DNA from 2 places in the Pseudomonas sp. SDO55104_S430 genome. Region 2 is predicted to be linked to the other one. Evidence: predicted binding sites of a transcription regulator. Region 2 holds the regulator's gene; the other holds the start of a gene.
What was found. Region 2 encodes FliA, which starts transcription of late flagellar genes. Its sites were predicted from a motif close to CTAAAGTTTNNNNNNNNNNNGCCGNTAA; they were not measured.

Region 1 (5,546 bases), on a different contig from region 2:
CCAGCGTCAGGCTGATCGCCGAGCACGCCAGCCCCAGCGCCAGGCCCCACCAGACCCCCGTCGGCCCCCAGTGCAGGTGGAACGCCATCCACCACGCCGCCGGTGCGCCAATCAGCCAATAGCAGGCCAGCCCCACCAGGAAGGTGGTCTTGGCGTCCTTTAGACCGCGAATGCAGCCCATGGCGATGGTTTGCGTGCCGTCGAACAGCTCGAACCATGCGGCCACCGCCAACAGGCTCACGGCCAGGTTGATGACCTCCCGGAACGCCGGGTCGTTGTGGTCCAGGAATAGGCCGATCAGCTGGTTCGGCAACAGCCAGAACACCATCGCGAAACAGAGCATCGCCACTGCGCCGAAGCCGATGCCGACCCGCCCGGCCAGTCGCGCATCCTGCAATTGCCCGGCGCCGTAGTGCTGGCCGATGCGCATGGTGATCGCATAGGAAATCCCCGCCGGCACCATGAACGCCACCGACACGATTTGCAGAGCGATCTGATGCGCCGCCAATTGCGTACTGCCCATGGTGCCCATGCACAGCGCGGCGAACGCAAACAGCCCGACTTCCACTGCGTAGGTGCCGCCGATGGGCAGGCCCAGGCGCCACAGCTCCTTCAGGTATTGCCGGTTGAGTTTCAGCAGGCCATGGCGCAGCGGATAGGCGTCGTAGGCCGGATGCCGGCGAATGTGCCAGGCCAGCGCCAGGGCCATGAGGTTGGCGACAATCGCGGTAACCAGACCGATGCCCATCAGGCCCAGTTTCGGCAGGCCGAACATCCCGGTGATCAACGCGTAGTTGAGCAGGAAGTTGGCCACCGTGCCGCCCAGGCTGATGACCATCACCGGCGTAGCCCGGCCGATGGCGCTGGTGAAACCGCGCAGGGCCATGAAGGTAAGGTATCCGGGCAGGGCGAAGGGCAGGAACACCAGAAATTGCCCGGCCGCCTCGACGTTGGTCGGCGTCTGGCCGAACAGCAGCAGCACCGGTTTGAGGTTCCAAAGCAGCAGCCCGCCACCAATCGCCATCAACCACGCCAGCCAGACACCTGCCTGGGTCAGCCGTGCCGCGCCGAGAATATCCCCCGCGCCCTGACGGATCGCCACCAGGGTGCCGACCGCGGCAATCACGCCGATGCAGAAAATCGACACGAACGAATAGCTAGCCGCACCCAGCGAACCGCCGGCCAGCGCTTCGGGGCTCAGGCGCGCCATCATCAGGGTGTCGGTGAGGACCATCAGCATGTGCGCCAACTGCGAGGCGATCAGCGGCCCCGACAACCGCAATATGGCCCAGAGTTCAGTACGTGCTGGATGCTGCATGGTCATCACGCTCGAGAGTAAAAGTGGACAGGAAAGGATCGATTCTCTGCGCTCTGCGGGCTTTGCACAAAGGGATAAAAAGGATGGATGGCATGAGTCAAACTCATGCAAGGAAGATTCTGTTAGGGTAAGCGATTCCCTTTGTAGGAGCTTTCCTGATGTCCCGTCGTCTTCCGCCCTTGTATGCCCTGCGCGCATTTGAAGCGGCGGCGCGACATAGTTCTTTCACACGCGCCGCGGAGGAATTGTCGATTACCCAGAGCGCAGTCAGCCGGCATATCCGCACCCTCGAAGAGCATTTCGCCTGCCGCCTGTTTCACCGCAGCGGTCGTCACCTGCAGCTCACCGAGTCGGCCCGCCTGCTGTTGCCGGGGATCCGCGAAGGCTTCACGGCACTGGAGCGCGCCTGTAATACCTTGCGCGCCGAAGACGACATCCTGCGCATGAAAGCGCCGTCGACCCTGACCATGCGCTGGTTGCTGGCGCGCCTGAGTCGCTTCCGTCATTTGCAGCCGGGCAATGAAGTGCAGTTGACCAGCGCCTGGATGGACATCGATTCGGTGGACTTCAACGAAGAACCGTTTGATTGCGCGGTGTTGCTGAGCAATGGCCATTTCCCGCCGGACTGGGAGGCCAGTTACCTGTTCCCTGAGGAATTGATTCCGGTGGGGGCGCCGAATTTGCCGGTCGATCCGCCTTGGGATGCCGAGCGCCTGGCCAACACCGAACTGCTACACCCCACACCGGACCGGCGTGACTGGCGCAACTGGCTGGAACGCATGGGCATGGCTGAACAGGTGTCGCTCAAGGGTGGACAGGTGTTCGATACGCTGGAGTTGGGCATGATCGCCGCCGCGCGGGGTTATGGCGTCTCCATGGGTGATCTGCTGATGGTCGCTGAGGACGTGGCGCAAGGTCGCTTGAGCTTGCCTTGGCCGACGGCAGTCGCCAGTGGTGAGAAATATTATCTGGTCTGGCCGAAAACCCGTCCGGGTGGCGAGCGCATGCGAAGGCTCAGCGACTTCCTGCAAAACGAGGTCCGGGCCATGGAATTGCCTGATGTCGTACGTCTTGGCTGAAACGTTCGAGCCATATCCCTATTAATCACTCAAGTATTCCCGCGCGCCGCCGAAAATCTGCTTGTGGGACCCTCGTGCAGGTCCGACGCGCCACCCCCAATTATTAGAAATTTTGCTGAGCGTCTATCGAGATCAGGATGATCCGGTTGCTCGGCCAGGAGCAGTCATGTCTCATCCCCGTGCCCGGATCGCCTCACAGCTGGGCGTTGCCCTCGCTGTGATTCTGGCGGTCGTCATCACCGGCAGTACCTTGTTCGCCCTGCGTTCGCTGGACTCCGCCAACCTCGCCACCCGCGAAGAACACCTGGCCAGTGAGGCCCGGTTGCTGGCCGACCAATTGACCACCTTCCACGCCACCTTGCGTGAAAGCACCCAGCGTCTGGCCGGGTTGTTCGAGAAGCGCTTCGGTGAAGGTCTGAGTGTGCATCCGGATCAGCCGGTGACCGTGGCGGGCGTGCAGACGCCGGGTCTGCACCTGGGCAGTGAAGTGCTCAACAACAACTTCAAGGAAGTGGACCAGTTCAAGCAGATGACTGCGGGCGTGGCCACGGTGTTCGTGCGCAGCGGCGAGGATTTCATTCGGGTCAGCACCAACGTCAGCAAGCAGGACGGCAGCCGTGCCATTGGCACCGTGCTGGATCACGCAAACCCGGCCTACGCGCGCCTGATGGCGGGGCAAAGTTTCGTGGGACGTTCGCTGCTGTTTGAACGCTTTTACATGTCGCAGTACACCCCGGTTCGGGACAGCAGCGGCAAGGTGATTGCGGTGCTGTACGTCGGTTTCGATTACACCGACGCGCAGAAGGCCCAGTTCGAAAACCTCAAGCGCTTCCGCATCGGTCAGACCGGCTCTCTGTCTTTGCTCGACGAACAGGGCAAGTGGCTGGTGCCGATTGCCGGTGTCGAGGCGCTGGATCAGGCGGTCCCGACCGTAGTAGAACTGGCGAAAACCCCGGGCAAGGGCGAGTTCTGGAGCGACAAGGCCGAAGACTTCTACAGCATCGTGGTGCCGTTTGCGGACGGGCCGTGGTCGGTAGTGGCGAGCATGCCGAAGAGCGAAATCAGCGCCGTGACCTGGAGCGTCGGTATTCGTCTGGCCATTGGTAGCTTGCTGGCGATGTTGCTGGCGGTCGGTGCGGCGGTCTGGCTGTTGCGCAGCAAACTCGCGCCGCTGGGGGATCTGGTGCGTCAGGCTGAAGCCCTGGGCGCAGGGGATCTGAGTGTGCGTCTGAATGTATCGAGCAATGACGAGATCGGCCAGCTGTCCCGTGCTTTCAACCAGATGAGCCAGGCGCTGTCGACCATGGTCCAGCACATCCGTAGTGCTTCGCTGGAGGTCAACAGCCGTGCCCAGGCCTTGTCCGGTTTGTCCGGCGGTGCCTATGAAGGGATGGAACAGCAGTCGGGGGAAATCACCAGCATGGCCGGCGCTGTGGAAGAGTTCAGCGCGACCTCGCTGAACATCGCCGACAACATGGGCAGCACCCAGCGTCTGGCCCAGGAAAACGCCCAACAAACACAGATCGGTCGTACCTCCATGGACGAGGCGTCTTCGTCGCTGGAACAAATTGCCGGCGCTCTGAACAGCACGGCAACGGTGATCAATACCCTCGGCCAGCGTTCCCAGGAAATCGGCGGCATCGTCGGGGTGATCACCTCGATTGCCGAGCAGACCAACCTGCTGGCGCTCAACGCCGCCATCGAAGCGGCCCGTGCCGGTGAGCAGGGTCGTGGATTTGCGGTGGTGGCTGATGAGGTGCGTAACCTGGCTTCGCGCACCCGTGAAGCCACCGATGAAATCTCCGGCATGATCCACAGCATCCAGCAGGAGACCGGCAACGCCATCAGCACCATGGAGCAGGGCAACGTGCTGATGCAGGAAGGCTTGTCGCGCAACGCCAACGTCGCTGCCGCGCTGGCACGCATCGACGAGCAAAGCCGCTCGGCCGGTCAGCAGTTCGCCGCAATCACCACCGCGACCCAGGAACAGAGCAGCACCGCGACCTTGCTCAGCAGCAACCTGCAAAGCATTGCGCTGGCCAACAGCGAGCAACGTGAAGTGGTGTCGAATCTGGCGGTGACGGCCAAGGAACTGGAGAAGCTGGCGGCGGATCTGCGGGCTGAGGTTGATCGGTTTCGGTAAGGCGCAGGCACCGCACTGAACCTGTGGGAGCGGGCTTGCTCGCGAAGAGGGCGTGTCAGTCACTATTGTGTTGGCTGACACACCGCTTTCGCGAGCAAGCCCGCTCCCACATTAGTCCGGTGTCAGGCGATCCATTGTGGGAGCGAGCCTGCTCGCGATGGGGCGACTCAATTTTCAGCCTTACTGAGTCGCCGGCCGATACTGCAATGCCTCGGCCAGATGCTCCCGGCTGATCTCATCCACCCGCTCCAGATCCGCCAGCGTGCGCGCCACCTTGAGCAATCGATGCGCCGAACGCAGCGACAGGGTCAACCGCTCACAGGCAGTTTCCAACCAATGCTCATCCGCTGTGGATAACTTGCAGTACCGCTTCAACCCCGGCAAATCGAGAAAGGCATTCGCACAGCGCTGGCGTTTCTGCTGGCGCTCTCGAGCGTCAGCGACCAGCGCAGACGCATTGTTGCTGTCATCTCCGGGCTTGGGCGTAGGGTTCAGCGCTGTAGCTTCCCGGGCCACCGTAAGGTGCAGATCGATGCGATCCAGCAGCGGTCCCGACAGCTTGTTCCGATAGCGTTGCACCATGTCCGGCGTACATGAACAGCGGCCAGTCGGCTCACCAAGATATCCACAGGGACACGGATTCATCGCCGCCACCAGCTGAAAGCGCGCCGGAAAACGCACGCGTTCCTTGGCCCGGGAAATCACGATATGCCCCGACTCGAATGGTAGGGGGGTATTCCACACAATTATTAGCAATGGATTTTTGCTCCCGATTGGATTGAGAATGGCGTTTTGCCAACAGGAGGTTGTATGGGATTTCTATCAAAGGCTGGGAGCATTGCGTTCGGGGTTGCCATTTTTCTAGGACTGCTGGCATTACCGTTCTTGTTTTTTGCAGGTATTACCAGAGCTTACGAACAAATAATTCCGCCGTTAATATCAATAGGATGGATATGCATAGGGTTGATTTTGTTTGTGCTGTTGCCGCTTTCAATATTCAAAAGGC
Region 2 (13,440 bases):
GCACCCCACTAAGCGCCCCAACAAAATGAATTCCTTTCCCAGCTATCAACATCCCCCTGTCCTCGTCACGTAGATATCAGCTTACGAAGATCAATCAAACATAAATTTGAGAGCACCTATAAAAAACCTAAACAATGGAAAATTCAACAACACAAAATAAGCACCGCCGCCCTCATTTGTAGGAAAACTCTCACCTAAACATGTAGGACAAATCACCTTACAGCTGTCTAGTTAAAGTCTCTCGTTGTAGGACTGATTTTTCATTGTGATGTAATTTTTGAATCACTCTGAAACAATCGAGATTGAGTTTCTCTTTTGTTGAGCTGACCAAAGAACAGTTCTGAAGTGGGTAGTTTCAAATGTATCGAAGGCGGACAAGGATGCGACAGAGCGGCAAGACGATTACTGACGTTCCGAACACCACCCTGTAGGAGCGAGCACGCTCGCGATGGACGCCAACGATAACGCTTGCAACCAGACACCCCGCGGTGTCCGTTCCTCCATCGCGAGCGTGCTCGCTCCTACAAGTGAGGGGTGGTTCAGGTGTTTTTGTGCAGCTTGCTCATCAGCTCCGCCTCGGCCTGGGTCAGGCCGCAGGACTGGGTGAGCTCGTCAACGCTGGCGCCCATGCCGACCAGTCGGGCCGCCTGGGCGAACGAGAGGCTGGTGGGATCGCGTTGTTCCAGCTGAGCCAGTCTGTCCGGCAGCGGCGCGACGATGGCACGCAGTTCGTGCAGATCCTCGCCCATGCGGACGCTGCCGTTCTGGTAGTTATCGACGCGTTTGCCCAGGTCCTTGATGCGCTGATCACGCAGCGCATCGCTCTCGGCCTGTTGCGCACCGATCTGCTTTTGACTGCGTATGTACGCCAGAAACATTGCCAGCGTGCCTGCCCAAAACAGGAACAGGACAATGACCGCTACCTCGAGAATCAATCAGATACTCTCCAGTTCCGACCATTCTTCTTCGCTCATCATCTTGTCCAGTTCGACAAGGATCAGCAGTTCGTTGTTCTTGTTGCACACGCCTTGAATGAACTTGGCGGATTCTTCGTTACCGACGTTCGGTGCGGTTTCGATTTCCGACTGACGCAGGTAAACCACTTCGGCCACGCTATCGACCATGATCCCGACAACTTGCTTGTCGGCTTCGATGATGACGATACGGGTGTTGTCGCTGATTTCGGCGTTCATCAGGCCGAAGCGCTGGCGGGTGTCGATCACGGTGACCACGTTGCCGCGCAGGTTGATGATGCCCAGCACGTAGCTTGGCGCACCCGGAACCGGAGCGATTTCGGTGTAGCGCAGGACTTCCTGAACACGCATCACGTTGATGCCGTAGGTTTCATTGTCCAGCTTGAAGGTCACCCATTGCAGGATCGGATCTTCGGAACCCTTTGCCGCCGTCGCCTTGTCATTCATAGCCTTTCCCCTCGAAAAACCGCTCTGGCGGTATGTGTACGGTGCTGCGGCATTCGAATGCCGTCGCCTGTTTGTCGTGCAGATTTCATTTCAATTTCTGGACCGGCTTGCTGCCGCCCATGTGCTTTGCCCCGCCGCTGGCGATCAACGCGGCCAGTTCGGAAACATCCAGCAGCGCGCACATGTGTTCGATCACTGTGCCGGCCAGCCACGGTCGTTGACCGCGATGGCTGCGCCATTTGATTTCATTCGGGTCCAGGCGCAACGAGCGGCTGACCTGGTGGACCGCCAGCCCCCATTCGTAGCCCTGGACCGAAATCACGTATTGCAGGCCCTGCTTGAAGTCGTCGCGATAGCGGTCCGGCATCACCCAGCGCGCGGTGTCGAGCACCTTCAGATTGCCGGCCTGGCTCGGCAGGATGCCCAGGAACCACTCCGGCTGACCGAACAGTGGCGTCAGGTCGTGACCGGCCAGCGGGTAGATCGAGCCCAGGCAGACCAGAGGCACCGCCAGGGTCAGACCTGCGACGTCGAACAGCAGGCATTCGAAAGGCTCGGCCGCCCAGCTCGGACGTCCATCGGTTTCCACCGGAGGCGGCGTATTGCTCGGCGGCAGGTGGACTTCGACCACCGGCGGGATCAGAGTTTGCGTCACCTCGATGACCGCTGGTTCCGGTACCTCGACGACGGGCTCCTGCGGCGGCGGAACCTCGACCGGTGGCGGCACCAGGGCTTTGAGCAACGGCGCGATGGTAGATATCGGGGCCATGACCGGCGGTGCAGCTTCCAGCACCGGAGCCTTCACCACCGGAGCTATCGGAGCCGGTGCAGCTGTAACTGTGGCTGCACGGGCATCACGGACCTGCTCTTCAAGCACCGCCGCCTGGAATTCGTCCAGCACGGTTTCAGATGCGGCCTCTTCGGGCAAAACCTCGACAGGCAGCACCAATTCCTCAGGCACATCCTCCAACAGGCTATCCAGATAAGACTGCAAAGCCAGTTGCGGACGCGACGTGATCTTCAACGGCCGGTTCATTGGCATGCCCCCAGACGGATCGGGTTCATCTCACGCCACCTGCGAAACAAGCTGCGCCGCCAGCAATTGCTTGAGCAGCGCACGGTAGGCGAGAACTCCACGGCTCTTGCCGTCGAATTGCGAAGGCGTCAGACCGGCACGGCTGGCGTCGCGCAAGCGCGTATCCACCGGGATGTAGCCCTGCCAGATCTCTTCAGGGAATTTGTCGCGCAACACCCGCAGCGTACCGAGGGACGCCTGGGTGCGGCGGTCGAACAGGGTCGGCACGATGGTGAACGGCAAGGTCTGCTTGCGCGAGCGATTGATCATCGTCAGCGTATTGACCATGCGCTCCAGGCCTTTGACGGCCAGGTGTTCGGTCTGCACCGGGATCACCAGCTGCTGGCTCGCCGCCAAGGCGTTGACCATCAGCACGCCGAGCAGCGGCGGGCTGTCGATGATCGCGTAATCGAAATCCTGCCACAGCTGCGCCAGGCTCTTGGCGATCACCAGGCCCAGGCCGCTCTGGCCCGGCGACTGACGTTCAAGGGTCGCCAGCGCCGTGCTCGATGGCAACAGCGAAATGCGTTCATCGCTGGTGGACAGCAGCAATTGCCCGGGCAGGCCCTGGGGCACGGTGCCCTTGTGCAGGAACAGGTCGTAGTTGCTGTGTTCCAGGCTGTCGGGGTCGTAACCGAAATAGCTGGTCATGGAGCCGTGGGGGTCGAGGTCGACCACGACCACGCGCTTGCCCGCCTCGGCCAGCAAACCGGCTAAAGCGATGGAGGAAGTGGTTTTACCGACACCACCCTTTTGATTGGCGACTGCCCAGACTCTCATTCGGAATGTTCCTCCCGGTCGAACGGATCGACCGAGAAATAGCTCAACGTGTTAATGCGGGTGACGGAGAATTGACGGAGCTCTCGCGTACCGGCGACTTGACCGGGGTCGGTGCAGTTTGTGTGCCAGCCCGCTTCAATGCCGCATCGGGAGTGGTATGAGCGGTACCTGTACCGGTCAGGCTGCGGCGTACGTCCAGGTTGCGCGACACCACCAGCACCACGCGCCGGTTGCGCGCCCGCCCCTCGGCCGTGGCGTTGTTAGCCACCGGCTGAAACTCGCCGTAACCCACCGACGCCAGACGACCGGGGTTGACTCCCTGCATCGCCAACATGCGCACGATGCTCGCCGAACGGGCCGACGACAGTTCCCAGTTGGTCGGGTACTGCGCGGTACGAATCGGCTGGTCGTCGGTGAAGCCTTCGACGTGGATCGGGTTGTCGAACGGCTTCAGGATCGCCGCGACCTTGTCGATGATGTTGAACGCGATGTCGCTGGGCATGGCATCGCCGCTGCCGAACAACAGGCTGGAATTGAGTTCGATCTCGACCCACAACTCGTTGCCGCGCACGGTCATCTGGTTGGAGCTGATCAGGTCACCGAACGCGGCGCTGATGTCATCGGCGATGCTCTTGAGCGGATCGCTGGCACCGGCAACCCCCGCGTCAACCTGATCGCTGTCCTTGACCAAAGGCTTGGCCGGGGTCACGGTCTTCGGTCGCTCATCACCGATGGGAATCGGCTTGAGGGCGCGATCGGTATCAGTGAATACACCGACCAACGCCTCGGAAATGATCTTGTACTTGCCCTCGTTGACCGAGGAAATGGAGTACATCACCACGAAAAATGCGAACAGCAAAGTGATGAAGTCGGCATAGGAAACCAGCCAACGCTCATGGTTTACATGCTCTTCATGCTGGCGACGACGGGCCATGAGGTTATTCCCTTAATCCATGAAGCCCTGAAGCTTCAACTCAATGGAGCGAGGGTTTTCACCTTCGGCGATCGACAGAATGCCTTCCAGCAACATTTCGCGATAACGCGACTGACGCAATGCGATGGATTTGAGTTTGGCGGCAATCGGCAGCAGCACCAGGTTGGCGCTGGCCACACCGTAGATGGTGGCAACGAAGGCCACGGCGATGCCATTGCCCAGTTGCGAAGGATCGCCGAGGTTGCCCATGACGTGAATCAGGCCCATCACCGCGCCGATGATCCCGATGGTCGGCGCGTAGCCGCCCATGCTCTCGAAGACCTTGGCCGCCTCGATGTCGCGGCTTTCCTGAGTGTAGAAATCCACTTCCAGAATGCTGCGGATGGCTTCCGGCTCGGCACCATCGACCAGCAGTTGCAGGCCCTTGCGCGAGTAGCTGTCAGGTTCGGTATCGGCCACGCCTTCAAGGCCCAGCAGGCCTTCCTTGCGGGCGGTCAGGCTCCAGTTGACGACGCGGTCGATACCGCCGGCCAGATCGACCCGCGGCGGAAACAGAATCCACGCCAGAATCTGCATGGCGCGCTTGAAGGCGCTCATCGGCGATTGCAGCAGCGCCGCGCCGATGGTCCCGCCCAATACGATCAATGCCGCCGGGCCGTTGGCCAGGGCGCCAAGGTGACCGCCTTCCAGGTAGTTGCCGCCGATGATGGCGACAAAGGCCATGATGATGCCGATAAGGCTGAGAACATCCATCAGATACAGGCCTCGACCAGGTGCTTGCCGATGTCGTCCAGGCTGTACACCGCGTCGGCGAGCTCGGCTTTGACGATGGCCATCGGCATGCCGTAGATCACGCAACTGGCCTCATCCTGGGCCCAGATCGAACTGCCGCCCTGCTTGAGCAGACGCGCGCCTTCGCGACCGTCGGCGCCCATGCCGGTCAGCACCACCGCCAGAACTTTGTCAACGTAGGATTTGGCTGCCGAACCGAAGGTGATGTCCACGCACGGCTTGTAGTTCAGACGCTCGTCGCCCGGCAGGATTTTCACCGCGCCACGGCCGTCGATCATCATTTGCTTGCCGCCAGGGGCCAGCAGCGCCAGGCCCGGACGCAGGATGTCGCCATCCTCGGCTTCCTTGACGGTGATGCGGCACAGCTTGTCCAGACGCTCGGCGAAAGCCTTGGTGAAGGCCGCCGGCATGTGCTGGATCAGCACGATCGGCGCCGGGAAGCTGGCCGGCAACTGGGTCAGGACCCGCTGCAGGGCAACCGGGCCGCCGGTGGAGGTACCGATGGCAACCAGTTTGTAGGCTTTGCGCTTGGGCGATGGCGATGCATGCGAGTGCGCAGGCGCCGGGGCAGGCGCTCGGGTCGGCACAGGTGACGGACGCGCAGGCGCGCTGCTGCCGTAGCTGCCAATGCTCGATGGCGCGGGCGCCGAGGTGGAAGTGTGCGAAGGGGCGGCCACTGGCGCCGGAGCACTGTAGCTGCTCAGGCGACGGTTACTGCGCGAGATGCTGTGGATCTTCTCGCACAGCAGTTGCTTGACCTTCTCGGGGTTGCGCGAGATGTCTTCGAAATTCTTCGGCAGGAAGTCCACCGCGCCGGCGTCCAGCGCATCCAGGGTTACCCGGGCGCCTTCGTGGGTCAGCGAGGAAAACATCAAGACCGGGGTCGGGCAGCGCTGCATGATATGCCGCACCGCCGTGATGCCATCCATCATCGGCATCTCGTAGTCCATGGTGATCACGTCCGGCTTGAGGGCCAGTGCCTGATCGATCGCCTCCTTTCCGTTGGTCGCCGTACCGACGACCTGGATATTGGAATCCGCTGAAAGAATTTCCGAGACGCGGCGGCGGAAAAACCCCGAATCATCCACCACCAGGACTTTAACTGCCATAAACACTCCGTTAGACGGAGCGAGGCTCTGTCGCCCCGCTCCACCAGAATCAAATACGCCGCGTGGCGTAACGCTTGAGCATGCTCGGTACATCGAGAATCAGCGCGATGCGACCGTCACCGGTGATGGTGGCGCCCGACATGCCCGGGGTTCCCTGGAGCATCTTGCCCAATGGCTTGATGACCACTTCTTCCTGGCCCACCAGTTGATCGACGACGAAGCCGATCCGCTGGGTGCCCACCGAAAGGATCACCACATGGCCCTCGCGCTGCTCTTCGTGAGCGGCGGAGCTGACCAGCCAGCGCTTGAGGTAGAACAATGGCAGCGCCTTGTCCCGCACGATCACCACTTCCTGGCCATCCACCACGTTGGTGGTCGAGAGGTCCAGGTGGAAGATTTCGTTGACGTTCACCAGCGGGAACGCGAACGCCTGGTTGCCGAGCATGACCATCAGCGTCGGCATGATTGCCAGGGTCAGCGGCACCTTGATGACGATCTTCGATCCCTGGCCCTTGGCCGAGAAGATGTTGATCGAGCCGTTGAGCTGGGAAATCTTGGTCTTCACCACGTCCATGCCCACGCCGCGGCCGGACACGTCGGAGATCTCGGTCTTGGTCGAGAAGCCCGGGGCGAAAATCAGGTTGTAGCACTCGGTGTCGCTCAGGCGCTCGGCCGCATCCTTGTCCATCACGCCACGTTTCACCGCGATGGAACGCAGGACGTTCGGGTCCATGCCCTTGCCGTCATCGGAGATCGACAACAGGATGTGGTCGCCTTCCTGCTCGGCGGCCAGGACCACCTTGCCGCCACGGGCCTTGCCCGAGGCTTCGCGTTCTTCCGGCGACTCGATGCCGTGGTCGACCGCGTTGCGCACCAAGTGCACCAGCGGATCGGCCAGGGCCTCGACCAGGTTTTTGTCCAGGTCGGTGTCTTCGCCGACCAGTTCCAGGTTGATCTCTTTCTTGAGCTGGCGAGCCAGGTCGCGAACCAGACGCGGGAAGCGCCCGAAGACCTTCTTTATCGGTTGCATCCGGGTCTTCATGACCGCGGTCTGCAGGTCCGCGGTGACCACGTCGAGGTTCGACACAGCCTTGGACATGGCTTCGTCGCCGCTGTTGAGGCCCAGGCGGACCAGGCGGTTACGCACCAGCACCAGCTCGCCGACCATGTTCATGATCTCGTCCAGACGCGCGGTGTCGACCCGCACGGTGGTCTCGGCTTCGCTGGCCGGCTTTTCAGGCGGTGGCGAGGCCGGGGCACGGGCTGGCGCCGGTGCGGCAGCGGCTGCTGGTGCAGGCGTTTCGGCTTTCGGCTCGGGCGCCTTGGCCGCAGGTTTCGGCGCTGCTGCCTTGGCTGCAGGCGTTGCCGCGGGAGCGCTGGTAGCAGCAGTAGCGGTGCCGGCTTTCGCCGCCACGTCGGTGAACTTGCCCTTGCCGTGCAAATCGTCGAGCAGTGCTTCGAATTCGTGATCGGTGATCAGGTCGCTACCGGCCGCCGCAGCGGTGGGCGCAGCAGGCGGCGTCGCCGAAGCGATGGCCGATTCCAGTGCTTCAACGGCAAAGTTGCCCTTGCCGTGCAGCTGATCGAGCAGTGCTTCGAACTCGTCATCGGTAATGTCGGAGCTGTCGCCTTCGGCTTTCGGCTCCTGGGGCGCGGCAGGCGTCGCTGGCAAGGAATTGACGGCGAACTGGCCTTTGCCGTGCAGTTGGTCGAGCAACGACTCGAACTCGGCATCGGTGATTTCGTCGCTGGCCGCTTCATCACCGGCGGCAGTCGGGGCAGGCGCTGGAGCAGCCGGCGCCTCGGCCTGCGCCTTGACAGCGTTGAGCGAGTCCAGCAGCTGTTCGAATTCACTGTCGGTGATGTCGGCCGATTCGCTTTCGGCGACAGGTTCTTCAACCACATCGGCTACAGGTGCAGCAGCGGCCTCGTCAGCGCTTTGCGGTTCGGCAAGGCGCGACAGGGCAGCGAGCAATTCGGGTGTGGCAGCCGTGATCGGGCTGCGGTCACGGACTTCGCCGAACATGCTGTTCACCGAGTCCAGTGCTTCGAGAACCACGTCCATCAGTTCCGAGTCGACGCGACGCTCACCCTTGCGCAGGATGTCGAACACGTTCTCGGCGATGTGACAGCACTCCACCAGCTCGTTGAGCTGAAGGAAGCCGGCGCCCCCTTTTACAGTGTGAAAACCGCGAAAAATTGCATTGAGCAGGTCCGCATCGTCCGGCCGGCTTTCCAGCTCGACCAGTTGCTCGGACAGTTGCTCTAGAATCTCGCCGGCCTCAACCAGGAAATCCTGAAGGATCTCTTCATCGGCGCCGAAGCTCATTAATGGTGTGCTCCTAACAGAACAGGTCTAAAAAAGAACCTAAAAACCAAGGCTGGATAACAAGTCGTCCACATCATCCTGACCGGATACAACGTCTTCTCTTTTATCGGCATGAATCTGCGGACCTTCACCCTGAGAGAGATGTTTTTGTGGATCTTTTTCTGCAAGCATCGCCGCACGGTCATGTTCGATACCCGCAAAGCGGTCTACCTGGCTGGCCATGAGCACGAGCTTGAGCAGGTTGCTTTCTACTTCGGTGACCAGTTGAGTCACACGTTTGATCACCTGGCCCGTGAGGTCCTGGTAATCCTGAGCCAGCAGAATGTCGTTGAGATTGCTCGACACCGTGCGGCCGTCTTCGCTGCTGCGCGCCAGGAAAGCGTCGACGCGCCGCGCCAGCTCGCGGAACTCTTCAGCCCCGACTTCGCGGCGCATGAAACGTCCCCAGTCCGTGCTCAGCACCTGGGCCTCTTCGCTCAGGCGGTTGACCACGGGCGTGGCGTTTTCAACAAGGTCCATGGTGCGATTGGCCGCGGCTTCGGTCAGCTTGACCACATACCCCAGACGCTCGGTGGCGTCGGTGATCTGCGACACTTCCTCGGCCTGCGGCATGTGCGGGTCGATCTGGAAATTGACGATCGCGCTGTGCAGCTCGCGGGTGAGCTTGCCCACTTCCTGATACAGGCCGCGGTCACGGGTCTGATTGAGCTCATGGATCAATTGCACAGCATCGCCGAATCGGCCTTTTTCAAGGCTCGCGACCAGTTCGACGGCGTGTTTTTTCAGGGTCGATTCAAAATCGCCCTGCGAAGATTCGTTATGTCCCATAGCTTCCCCGTGACGCCGATCAACCGATGCGTTCGAAAATCTTCTCGATTTTTTCTTTCAGCGCCTGAGCGGTGAAGGGTTTGACGACATAGCCGTTAACGCCGGCCTGGGCGGCTTCGATGATCTGCTCGCGCTTGGCTTCGGCAGTCACCATCAGTACCGGCAGGTGCTTGAGTTTTTCATCGGCGCGCACGTGGCGCAGCAGATCGATACCGGTCATGCCGGGCATGTTCCAGTCAGTCACCAGAAAGTCGATGCTCCCGCTGTTGAGGACCGGAATGGCGGTAGTGCCATCGTCGGCCTCGACCGTGTTGGTGAACCCAAGGTCACGCAACAGGTTTTTAATGATCCGCCGCATCGTTGAGAAGTCATCAACGATGAGGATTTTCATGTTCTTGTCCAATTCGACCTCCAAGCAGACTTAAACGCGCCCAGCACCTGGACGCGCCATTTCAATCAATCTGGCAAACACTCGATGACTGTCGGGGATACAACGGATCGAGACCGGCGAGGTTCATCACCCCACCAGCCAACTCGCAGTGCCCCCACACTGCCTTCAGCGCGCTCGCCACTCTCCTAAACGCCCCCGCAAACGGGCCGCGCACTGGCTGTGTAACTGGCTGACCCGAGACTCGCTGACTCCCAGGACTTCTCCGATTTCCTTGAGATTCAACTCTTCGTCGTAGTACAGCGCCAACACCAGTCGCTCACGCTCCGGCAAATTGGCAATCGCATCCGCCAGCGCCGCCTGGAAGCGTTCATCTTCCAGATCGCGTGACGGCTCGAGATGAGCACTGGCGCCATCCTCGTGCAGCCCTTCGTGTTCGCCGTCCTGCAACAGGTCGTCGAAACTGAATAAACGGCTACCCAGGGTGTCGTTCAGAATTGCGTAGTAATCATCGAGACTCAACTGGAGTTCGGCAGCAACCTCGTGATCTTTAGCGTCACGTCCGGTTTTAGCTTCAATCGCGCGAATGGCATCGCTGACCATCCGGGTATTGCGATGGACCGAACGTGGTGCCCAGTCCCCTTTGCGTACCTCGTCGAGCATGGCCCCGCGGATGCGGATGCCGGCGTAGGTTTCGAAACTCGCGCCCTTGCTGGCGTCGTATTTGGTCGAAACTTCAAGCAGGCCGATCATGCCGGCCTGGATCAGGTCTTCGACCTGCACACTGGCCGGCAAACGCGCCAGCAAGTGGTAGGCAATGCGTTTGACCAGTGGCGCGTAACGCTCGATCAGCTCGTACTGCGCGTCACGCGCCGACTTTTTGTAAAGGTTGTAGCCGCTGGCTGTCATAGCACGGGTCCTGCCGTTTGTTGCACGAGGCGCTCGACGAAAAACTCCAGATGGCCACGTGGGTTCGCAGGCAGCGGCCAGGTATCGACCTTCTGCGCGATGGCCTTGAACGCCAGCGAACACTTGGAACGCGGGAAAGCTTCGTAGACCGCGCGCTGCTTCTGCACGGCCTTGCGCACGCTTTCGTCGTACGGCACGGCGCCGACGTATTGCAGGGCGACGTCGAGGAAACGGTCGGTCACCTTGGTCAGCTTGGCGAACAGGTTGCGCCCTTCCTGCGGGCTCTGGGCCATGTTGGCCAGCACGCGGAAACGGTTCATGCCGTAGTCGCGGTTAAGCAGCTTGATCAGGGCGTAGGCGTCGGTGATGGAGGTCGGCTCGTCGCAGACCACCAGCAACACTTCCTGTGCGGCGCGCACAAAACTGACTACCGAGTCACCGATACCCGCAGCGGTGTCGATCACCAGCACATCGAGGTTGTCGCCGATGTCGCTGAAAGCCTGGATCAGGCCGGCGTGTTGGGCCGGGCTCAGATGGACCATGCTCTGGGTCCCGGACGCAGCCGGAACGATGCGGATGCCGCCAGGCCCCTGCAACAGGACGTCGCGCAGCTCGCAGCGGCCTTCGATCACGTCGGCCAGGGTACGTTTGGGGGTCAGGCCCAGCAGAACGTCGACGTTCGCCAGCCCCAGGTCGGCGTCGAGCAACATGACACGACGGCCAAGCTCTGCCAAAGCCAGGGACAAGTTCACTGACACGTTAGTTTTCCCGACGCCACCTTTGCCGCCGGTCACCGCGATCACCTGTACGGGATGCATGCTGCCCATGTTATTTCTTTACCTTGTCTTGCATAGACGGAGGCCACATTACTGGCTGCGCGTTCACAACCGGAACAATGCGTGGCAGACCATCGATGTAGGTACAAAAACTATTCATTTTTACCTCAGCCTACCTGCTTGGTCGGGCTGTGGTAGATATCAGCGAACATGTCGGCCATGGCTTCTTCGCTGGGCTCTTCCTGCATTTGCACGCTGACGGCGCGACTGACCAGTTGATGACGGCGCGGCAGATGCAAATCATCCGGAATCCGCGGGCCATCGGTCAGGTAGGCCACCGGCAATTCATGGCTGATGGCAAGGCTCAACACCTCGCCCAGACTGGCGGTTTCATCCAGTTTAGTCAGGATGCAGCCCGCCAGCCCGCAGCGCTTGTAACTGTGGTAGGCAGCCGTTAGAACCTGCTTCTGGCTGGTGGTTGCCAGAACCAGATAATTTTTCGACCGAATGCCGCGTCCGGCCAGGCTTTCAAGCTGCATGCGCAGCGCTGGATCGCTGGCCTGAAGGCCTGCGGTGTCGATCAGCACCACGCGCTTGCGCAGCAGTGGATCCAGCGCCTGAACCAGCGATTGACCCGGATCGACGTGGGTTACCGACACGTTGAGAATCCGACCGAGGGTCTTCAACTGCTCCTGGGCACCGATACGATAGCTGTCCATGCTCACCAGCGCGATGTTCTGCGCGCCGTACTTGAGTACGTAGCGGGCAGCCAGCTTGGCCAGGGTGGTGGTCTTGCCCATGCCGGCAGGGCCGACCATGGCAATCACTCCGCCCTCTTCCAGCGGCTCGATTTCCGGTGTGGCGATCATGCGTGCCAGATGCGCCAGCAACATGCGCCAGGCCTGACGGGGTTCTTCGATGTCGGTGATCATCGCCAGCAGGTCGCGGGAAAGCGGACCGGAGAGGCCGATGCGTTGCAGGCGGCGCCACAGGTTGGCCTGATCCGGACGGCGGCCTTGCAGCTGATTCCACGCCAGCGAACCCAGTTGTACTTCCAGCAGCTCGCGCAGACCGTTGAGTTCCGAACGCATCGAGTCGAATGCACGCTGGTCGATCGCCGGCGCCGCGGCAGGCGCAGGCGCCGCACGACGTGGCTCGGCATAGGTCGGCTCGATCAGCGGCTCTGCCGCAGTCAGCGGCAGACCGGCGAACAATTGGCGATTGACCGCATTGTCGCTCTCGCCTTCGCTGCGCAGGCTCAATTCGGCCTGGGCGGTGACGATCCGCGACTGGGTCTTGCGCAGCTCGTCTTCGAGTTCCATGTTCGGAACCCGAGGAGCCAGCGCCGACAGCTTGTAATCCAGGGCAGCTGTCAGCTCGACACCACCGGCAATCCGGCGGTTGCCGATAATGGCGGCTTCAGCGCCCAGCTCATCACGAACCAGCTTCATGGCCTGACGCATATCGGCGGCGAAAAAACGCTTAACTTGCATGAATCACTACCCTCAGCCGTTGGGCCCTACTGTCGCAACGATGGTCACTTGCTTGTTGTCCGGAATTTCCTGGTAGGCCAATACATGGATGCCCGGCACTGCCAGCCGGCCAAAACGCGAGAGCATCGCGCGAACCGGACCGGCCACCAGCAGAATCACCGGCTGACCTTGCATCTCCTGCCGCTGTGCTGCTTCGATCAACGAACGTTGCAGCTTCTCAGCCATGCTTGGCTCAAGCAGAACGCCCTCTTCCGAGCCTTGTCCTGCCTTCTGCAGACTATTGAGCAAAATCTGTTCCAACCTTGGCTCCAGCGTGATCACTGGCAGCTCCGAGTCAGTGCCTACAATGCTTTGCACGATTGCGCGGGATACGCCGACGCGAACCGCGGCCACCAATGCGGCGGTATCTTGACTCTTGGAAGCGTTGTTCGCGATGGCTTCGGCGATGCTGCGAATGTCGCGAACCGGCACCTGTTCGGCCAGCAACGCCTGCAGAACCTTGAGCAGTTGCGACAGCGACAACACGCCCGGTACCAGTTCTTCGGCCAGTTTCGGCGAATTTTTCGCCAGCAGTTGCATCAACTGCTGCACTTCCTCGTGGCCAAT

Region 1: the regulator FliA is predicted to act here: its motif matches at 2,426-2,453, upstream of ACW9JE_RS27530 (methyl-accepting chemotaxis protein).

The regions. Positions count from the first base shown of each region.
Region 1 is NZ_JBSVXG010000282.1:761-6,306, reverse strand. Features, by position in the region: gene ACW9JE_RS27540 (NorM family multidrug efflux MATE transporter) at 1-1,318, opposite strand, end outside; gene ACW9JE_RS27535 (LysR substrate-binding domain-containing protein) at 1,477-2,397, shown strand; gene ACW9JE_RS27530 (methyl-accepting chemotaxis protein) at 2,564-4,540, shown strand; partial or broken gene ACW9JE_RS27525 (ATP-binding protein) at 4,721-5,266, opposite strand; gene ACW9JE_RS27520 (hypothetical protein) at 5,351-5,546, shown strand, end outside.
Region 2 is NZ_JBSVXG010000104.1:1,716-15,155, reverse strand. Features, by position in the region: gene ACW9JE_RS18255 (hypothetical protein) at 1-52, opposite strand, end outside; gene ACW9JE_RS18250 (DUF2802 domain-containing protein) at 540-935, opposite strand; gene ACW9JE_RS18245 (chemotaxis protein CheW) at 936-1,421, opposite strand; gene ACW9JE_RS18240 (CheW domain-containing protein) at 1,507-2,457, opposite strand; gene ACW9JE_RS18235 (ParA family protein) at 2,488-3,276, opposite strand; gene motD (flagellar motor protein MotD) at 3,320-4,210, opposite strand; gene ACW9JE_RS18225 (flagellar motor protein) at 4,223-4,963, opposite strand; gene ACW9JE_RS18220 (protein-glutamate methylesterase/protein-glutamine glutaminase) at 4,963-6,111, opposite strand; gene ACW9JE_RS18215 (chemotaxis protein CheA) at 6,161-8,440, opposite strand; gene ACW9JE_RS18210 (protein phosphatase CheZ) at 8,480-9,268, opposite strand; gene ACW9JE_RS18205 (chemotaxis response regulator CheY) at 9,288-9,659, opposite strand; gene fliA (RNA polymerase sigma factor FliA) at 9,825-10,565, opposite strand; gene fleN (flagellar synthesis regulator FleN) at 10,562-11,392, opposite strand; gene flhF (flagellar biosynthesis protein FlhF) at 11,509-12,834, opposite strand; gene flhA (flagellar biosynthesis protein FlhA) at 12,847-13,440, opposite strand, start outside.